DNA from 2 places in the Priestia sp. YIM B13486 genome. Region 1 is predicted to be linked to the other one. Evidence: a T-box and tRNA genes for the amino acid it is inferred to sense, from the RefSeq annotation. Region 1 holds a T-box; the other holds one or more tRNA genes.
What was found. The T-box of region 1 lies ahead of ACFX4G_RS03100 (valine--tRNA ligase). A T-box ahead of a tRNA ligase gene usually reads a tRNA of that ligase, here a tRNA-Val.
Positions count from the first base shown of each region.

Region 1 (3,420 bases):
GGACAGTAGCAGACTACAAAGTATTGTTAAAAGAATATGACTTAGATGTTGACTTTATCGAAGACTACGGAAAAGTAAAAAAAGTCTATACGAAAACCGGCGTATTTGCGCTTAAAGAAATGGCGAATCATCAAGAACGAAATCAAAACTTCATTCAAAAGCTGCAGAACGTGTATCAAAAAGGATGGATGGGATTTGTCCCTATTTATCAAACAAAGCGTTCTCAACCCATTGTTTCAGATGAAAGCGGCTCGTATTACTTAATGCCGTGGCTCCCAAATAATCCGACCGAAGAGCGTGATATTCGATATCATAAATTATTTCAAGAGCTTGCTAAGCTTCACGGCGCTTCGGCGCAGGAAGTAGAAGTGAAAAAAGAAGATATAGAAAATCATTATACATCGATGAAAGAAACGTGGGAAAAACGTCAGGAAGAGCTGAAGCAGTATGTAGCAGAATGCGAGAAAAAAATCTATATGTCCCCGTTTGAATTGCATTACTGTACGTTTTATTATGAAATGACAAGAGCGCTTGAATTTGGTTTTGGAAAGCTCGATCAGTGGAACGATGAAATGGAAGAAAAGGAAAAGATCCGGCTGGTTACGTCTCATGGAAAGCTATCGGCTAAACATTTTATCTATGACGAACGGGGAAATGGTTTTTTTATTAATTTTGAACATGCAAAAGATGCTTCACCGATTTATGATTTGGTCTCATTTTATTTCCGTACTCTTCGCACATACCCAGTAACTACCTATGACAGCTATGAGTGGTTTAGTACGTATGAAAAACATTTTGCTCTCAGAGAAGAGGAACGGCTGCTTTTACACAGTTATTTGGCGTTTCCAGAACCCTTGTATCAGTGTATCGTTCAATATAGGCAGCATAAAGAAAGTAAAACAGAGCTTGAACATATGCAGTCATTTATTCGAGCATACTGGCTGACGAAAAACATTGAACAGCTCAATATTAAAATATTTGAAGTAGATCAGCAAAAAAAAATGGCAGCGGAAGCAGCTGCACAAGCCCAAGCGAACGAATAGCGCTTGGGTTTTTAAATCCAGTCCGAATATAAAGCAACCGCTAGTATGGCAAGCAGTGCCAACAACAGTACATCAAAGGTTGTAGGGAAAAATAGTGTACGTATACCTTGAAAAATTGTTAAAGGAACAATAAACTGTCCACAAGCCGCTCCTGCTGTTTTGAGCCACCGCTGCAGCTGATACGAATTTACATTTATTCGTTTCTTCATTTGTACATGCCCCTTTCAATCCACGTGCCCAGGTTAAAGTAAGTATATGAAAAAAGAAAGAAATGGTGTCATTTTTTTGAGCGGACTCTTCATTTTATTTCCAAAATTAGCGAGTGAATGAAAAAATAAAGAGCAGAACAAAAAAATTATGAATATAATCGTAAAAAAGTGGAGAAGATTATTGACGATTCAACATTTTTTCATATAGTATAATTAAGAGAAATTCATACATAAATACAGTGAATAGGAAGAGTACGGGATGTTCGTCTTTCAGAGAGAGAAATCAGCTGCTGTGAGATTTCTTAAGAATGTGCACTCGGAATGTCGCCTATGAGTAGCTTTTTTGAACAGCTGCATAGCTCAGTAGAAAAAGCCGGTTAATCAACCGTTATGAAATGAAGTGTATAGGCTTATCAAACGGGATACGTCTATAAAAAAAGGTGGTACCGCGAAATCAACTCCTTTCGTCCTTTTATTAGGAAAGGAGTTTTTTTATGTTTATAAAAGCTTTACACAGTTTCTAAAGACTGAAACTTTATATTATGGAGGTATACATTATGTCTGAAAAAGAAGTGACTCTTCCAACGAAGTATGATCCAAAAGCCGTTGAAGAAAATCGTTATCAGTATTGGTTAGACGGGAAGTTTTTTGAAGCAACAAATGACCCTGAAAAAGAGCCATATACAATTGTAATTCCACCCCCAAACGTAACGGGCAAGCTACATTTAGGCCACGCTTGGGATACAACGTTACAAGACATCTTAACGCGTATGAAGCGCATGCAAGGCTATGACGTTTTATGGCTTCCTGGCATGGACCATGCGGGGATTGCAACGCAGGCAAAAGTAGAAGAAAAGCTTCGCAGCGAAGGGAAAAGCCGCTACGATCTAGGCCGCGAAAATTTTGTAGCCGAAACATGGAAATGGAAAGAAGAATATGCAAGCTTTATTCGCCAGCAGTGGTCGAAGCTAGGACTTGGCTTAGACTATTCACGCGAGCGCTTCACGCTTGATGAAGGCCTTTCTAAAGCAGTGCGCGAAGTATTCGTAACGCTTTACAAAAAAGGGTTAATCTATCGCGGAGAATATATTATTAACTGGGATCCAGCTACAAAAACAGCTCTTTCAGACATCGAGGTTATTTACAAAGATGTACAAGGTGCGTTTTATCATATGCGCTATCCGTTGGCAGATGGTTCTGGACATATTGAAATCGCAACAACTCGTCCTGAAACAATGCTAGGAGATACGGCTGTAGCTGTTCACCCTGAAGATGATCGTTATAAGCACTTAATCGGCAAAAAGGTTGTCCTTCCGATTGTAGGTCGTGAAATTCCAATCGTAGGCGATGATTATGTAGATATGGAATTCGGTTCTGGTGCGGTGAAAATTACGCCTGCTCATGACCCGAACGATTTTGAAATTGGAAACCGCCATAATTTAGAGCGTATTTTAGTGATGAATCAGGACGGTACGATGAATGACAAAGCAGGTAAATATGAAGGAATGGATCGTTTTGCTTGCCGTAAGCAAATTGTTAAAGACCTTCAAGAAGACGGTGTATTGTTCAACATTGAAGACCACATGCATTCAGTAGGTCACAGTGAACGAAGCGGTGCCGTTGTTGAACCTTATTTATCAACTCAATGGTTTGTAAAAATGCAGCCGTTAGCAGATAAAGCAGTAGATCTTCAAAAGCAAGAAGAAAAAGTAAACTTCGTGCCTGATCGTTTTGAAAAGACATACTTACACTGGATGGAAAATATTCGCGACTGGTGTATTTCGCGTCAGCTTTGGTGGGGACATCGCATTCCAGCTTGGTATCATAAAGAAACTGGAGAAGTATACGTAGATCATGAGGCTCCAGCAGATATCGAAAACTGGGAACAAGATTCAGATGTATTAGATACATGGTTCAGTTCAGCGCTATGGCCATTCTCAACAATGGGCTGGCCCGATGTGGATGCAGCTGATTTCAAACGCTACTACCCAACAAACGTGCTTGTAACAGGCTACGATATTATTTTCTTCTGGGTATCTCGTATGATTTTCCAAGGTCTTGAATTTACGGGTAAACGTCCGTTTGACGATGTACTCATTCACGGTCTTGTACGAGATGCTGAAGGTCGTAAAATGAGTAAATCACTTGGTAACGGTGTAGACCCAATG
Region 1 covers NZ_JBHZOZ010000001.1:603,890-607,309, reverse strand. The annotation lists gene ysxE (spore coat protein YsxE) at 1-1,043, shown strand, start outside; gene ACFX4G_RS03105 (hypothetical protein) at 1,055-1,252, opposite strand; T-box leader at 1,483-1,727, shown strand; gene ACFX4G_RS03100 (valine--tRNA ligase) at 1,810-3,420, shown strand, end outside.

Region 2 (3,420 bases), on a different contig from region 1:
AACACTTTTGGACCTTTTCCATTCAAAATCTCTACATAAGAGACATTTTCTTGGATCGTAATAATTCCAATATCGTCCGCGGTTACTCCGTCTAACTTCGCAATTGTTCCCACAAAATCAACCGCTCTAATTTTCTTTTTCTTTCCTCCGTTAAAATACAGCTTCATAATGTCTTTATTTAATGACTCGCTTTTATCCCTTTTAACTTCTGGACGCTCATTGATTTTTTCAGTAAAAGCGGATGCTGCCTGCTGTACTTCTTCTTTAGAAGGAGGAGTAGATGCTGGAATTGAAAAACCGATATATTCTTCAATTTCCGATAGCATTCTCTCTTCATAAGGCGTTACAAATGTGATAGCCTTCCCTTTTTTACCGGCACGTCCCGTTCTTCCTGTACGGTGAACGTAGCTTTCTTTTTCTAACGGAAGGTCATAGTTAATAACGTGTGTGATATTATCAATATCAATTCCTCTCGCAGCTACATCTGTCGCCACTAAATAACGGAATTTACCTTTTTTGAAATCATTCATAACCTCAAAACGGTCTTCTTGCACCATTGCCCCGTGAATTTTATCACAAGGATACCCAAGATCATCTAAATCATCTAACAGCGTATTTACCTGCTCTTGTGTGCGGCAAAAAATGATGCAGCTGTCTGGGTTTTCTACTGTGGTTACGTCTTTCAGCAGTTCAAATTTACGTTCGTTTTCTACTGATATAACAGAATGGTCAATCGTACTTGTCGTTAATCCATTTGCTTTGATTTCAACATCAACCGGCTTTTTCATATACTTGCGAGAAAGCTCTTCAATATCTTCAGGAAGCGTAGCAGAGAAAAGCATCGTTACACGCTCACTAGGAAGATGTTGAATGATTGCTTCTACTTGGTCAATAAAACCCATATTTAGCATTTCATCTGCTTCATCAATAACCAAATAACGAATTTTCTCTAATGCAAGCGTTTCTTTTTCTATATGATCAAGCACTCGTCCAGGCGTACCTACAACAATATGTGTTTTTTGCTTTAATTCTACTTTTTGCTTAGCAAACGGTGATTTTCCGTAGACAGCTGCTGCTTTAATTCGCTTAAAACGGCCGATATTTGTAATATCTTCTTTTACCTGCGCAGCCAGCTCTCGTGTAGGTGTTAACACTAAGGCTTGGGGTTTATTTTCTTCCCAATTAACTAATTCACACAGTGGAATGCCAAAGGAAGCCGTTTTTCCACTTCCTGTTTGAGACTTCACGACAACATCTCTTTCTTCTAGCGCGATGGGAAGCACCTTGCTTTGTACTTCCGTAGGATGATTGTATTGCAGACTAGAAAGCGCCTTAGCTACCTTGTCACTAAGACCATATTGACTAAAACTTCTTTGATTCATTTTGTACCCTCATTTATTTTAAATTAGTGATTATCTTTATCATGACCTGATGCACTATGTTTCATTATACTTTAATTCTTCTATACGCGCTCAAGATTTAATGTAGCATTGATTTGTCAAACAAAAGAGAAAAGCCGCTCTCTTATTAATAAGAAAACGGCTTTGGTATGAGCGATGAGGGATTCGAACCCCCGACCCCATCCCTGTCAAGGATGTATTCTCCCACTGAACTAATCGCTCGTGATATGTATTGACTATATTATAGAAAGAGTTATCCAATTTTGTCAACTATTTTTCCGCAGTTCCCAAGTTGGAAGGATCGTCTTTATTTTTGATAAAATAAAAACATGCCATAAAGGAGCGTGACGGGATGAAAGCGCATATTGAGTTTTATTTTGATTTTGTCTGTCCACTATGTTTTCTAGCCACTAAGCCTTTAAGAGAAGTCATGAAAGAACAAAAGACTGAGATTGAATGGAAGCCTTTTGAACTTTGTCCTGAGCCAGCCCAGCAGATGGAGCAAATAGAAGATGTTTTAGAGAGACCTTGGAATCAATCGATAGCTCCCTTAGCACAACAGCTGCACGTAGAAATAAATATACCCGCGCACTCATTTAGCACATGAAGGCTTTCATTTTGCTAAAAAACATGGTCAAGAAAGTGCCTATGTAGATGCTGTTTTTAAAGCTTATTGGGAAGAGGAAAAAGATATTAGCCAGATTGAAGTCTTAGCAGAAATCGCTGATTCCTTGCATTTAGATCAAGAAATATTTATACGTATCTTAAAAGACCGGACGTTCGAACAAGTTCATAAAGATAGCTTAGTTCATGCGTATGAAGATGCTCATGTAACGAAAGTACCGACTTTAAAAATTGACAGCCGTGCATTTCAAGGATTTGCTTCCAAAGAGACAATCGAAAAAGAGCTGTTACATGAACGTTCTGCTAAAGACAGAGAGAAATGATTTACTAAGAGGTGCATTTGATGAATATTAATTATTATTTTAGTCGGTTTTTAGCTAAGAAACCGGATAGCCCAACGTATGAAAGCTTAGCTGCTTTACAGAACAAACACATGCTTCATGTTCCTTTTGAGAACTTAGATGTTCTGTCTCAAACCCCTATCATAATTGATTTAGAACGAATTTTTCAAAAATTAATCGTAAATTTGCGGGGAGGATTTTGCTACGAATTAAACGGTCTATTTGGCTGGCTGTTAAAAGAAAGCGGATATGAAGTCTCTTACGTTTCAGCTACCGTCAAAAAACCCGACGGCACGTGGACCATTGAAGGAAGTCACGCTACAAACCTTGTGACGATTGAAAATCAGCCTTACATCGTAGACGTTGGATTTGGAGATTCTGTGCGCAAGCCAATGCCTTTAAATGGCGAAGTAGTAATAGATGTAAGCGGCTCTTATCGTATGACAAACGTTGCTGAGCATATGTATGATTTGCAGCGATGGGAAGATGATGTATGGAAAACGCTGTACCGTGTGTCTACGCTTCCTAAGAAACTGACTAACTTTACTCCCATGTGTGAGTTCAATCAAACGTCAGCGGATTCTCCGTTTGTACACAAACGTCTTGTTACGATCGCAACCCCTACAGGGCGCATTACCCTCTCTGGTGAAACGCTAACTGTAACAGATGGCGAAAAAAAGACGAAAAGGAACGTTTCAGAAGAAGAAATACCTGATATTTTACAAAATCATTTTTATATTATTAAAGGATTTTATTAATATCTCCTTACACAGAAAACCGGCCTCTTATGGGGCCGGTTTTTGTACAGGAGTAATCATCCTGTTTTCTACAGGCGACTTTAAAATAATTGAGGTATTCACATTTCCATAAGGAATCAGTTCATCCACTAGCATTCTAAGTCCATCCATTCCAGACACGGCTGCTTTGATAAAGTAAGAAACCGGCCCCGTTACGCGATGACATTCAAGCACGTCTTCATTTTGCTCAATAAAGTCTTCAAATTCCTCCGGTTTTCTTTTTAATTCGCTTACTTGAATAAACAGCTGTGTATCTCT
Region 2 covers NZ_JBHZOZ010000004.1:406,615-410,034, forward strand. The annotation lists gene ACFX4G_RS14005 (DEAD/DEAH box helicase) at 1-1,382, opposite strand, end outside; tRNA gene ACFX4G_RS14010 (tRNA-Val) at 1,551-1,622, opposite strand; partial or broken gene ACFX4G_RS14015 (DsbA family oxidoreductase) at 1,753-2,347, shown strand; gene ACFX4G_RS14020 (arylamine N-acetyltransferase family protein) at 2,368-3,123, shown strand; gene ACFX4G_RS14025 (Lrp/AsnC family transcriptional regulator) at 3,151-3,420, opposite strand, start outside.
Region 2: it has a tRNA-Val gene. The T-box ahead of ACFX4G_RS03100 (valine--tRNA ligase) is inferred to sense a tRNA for this amino acid. The anticodon was not compared.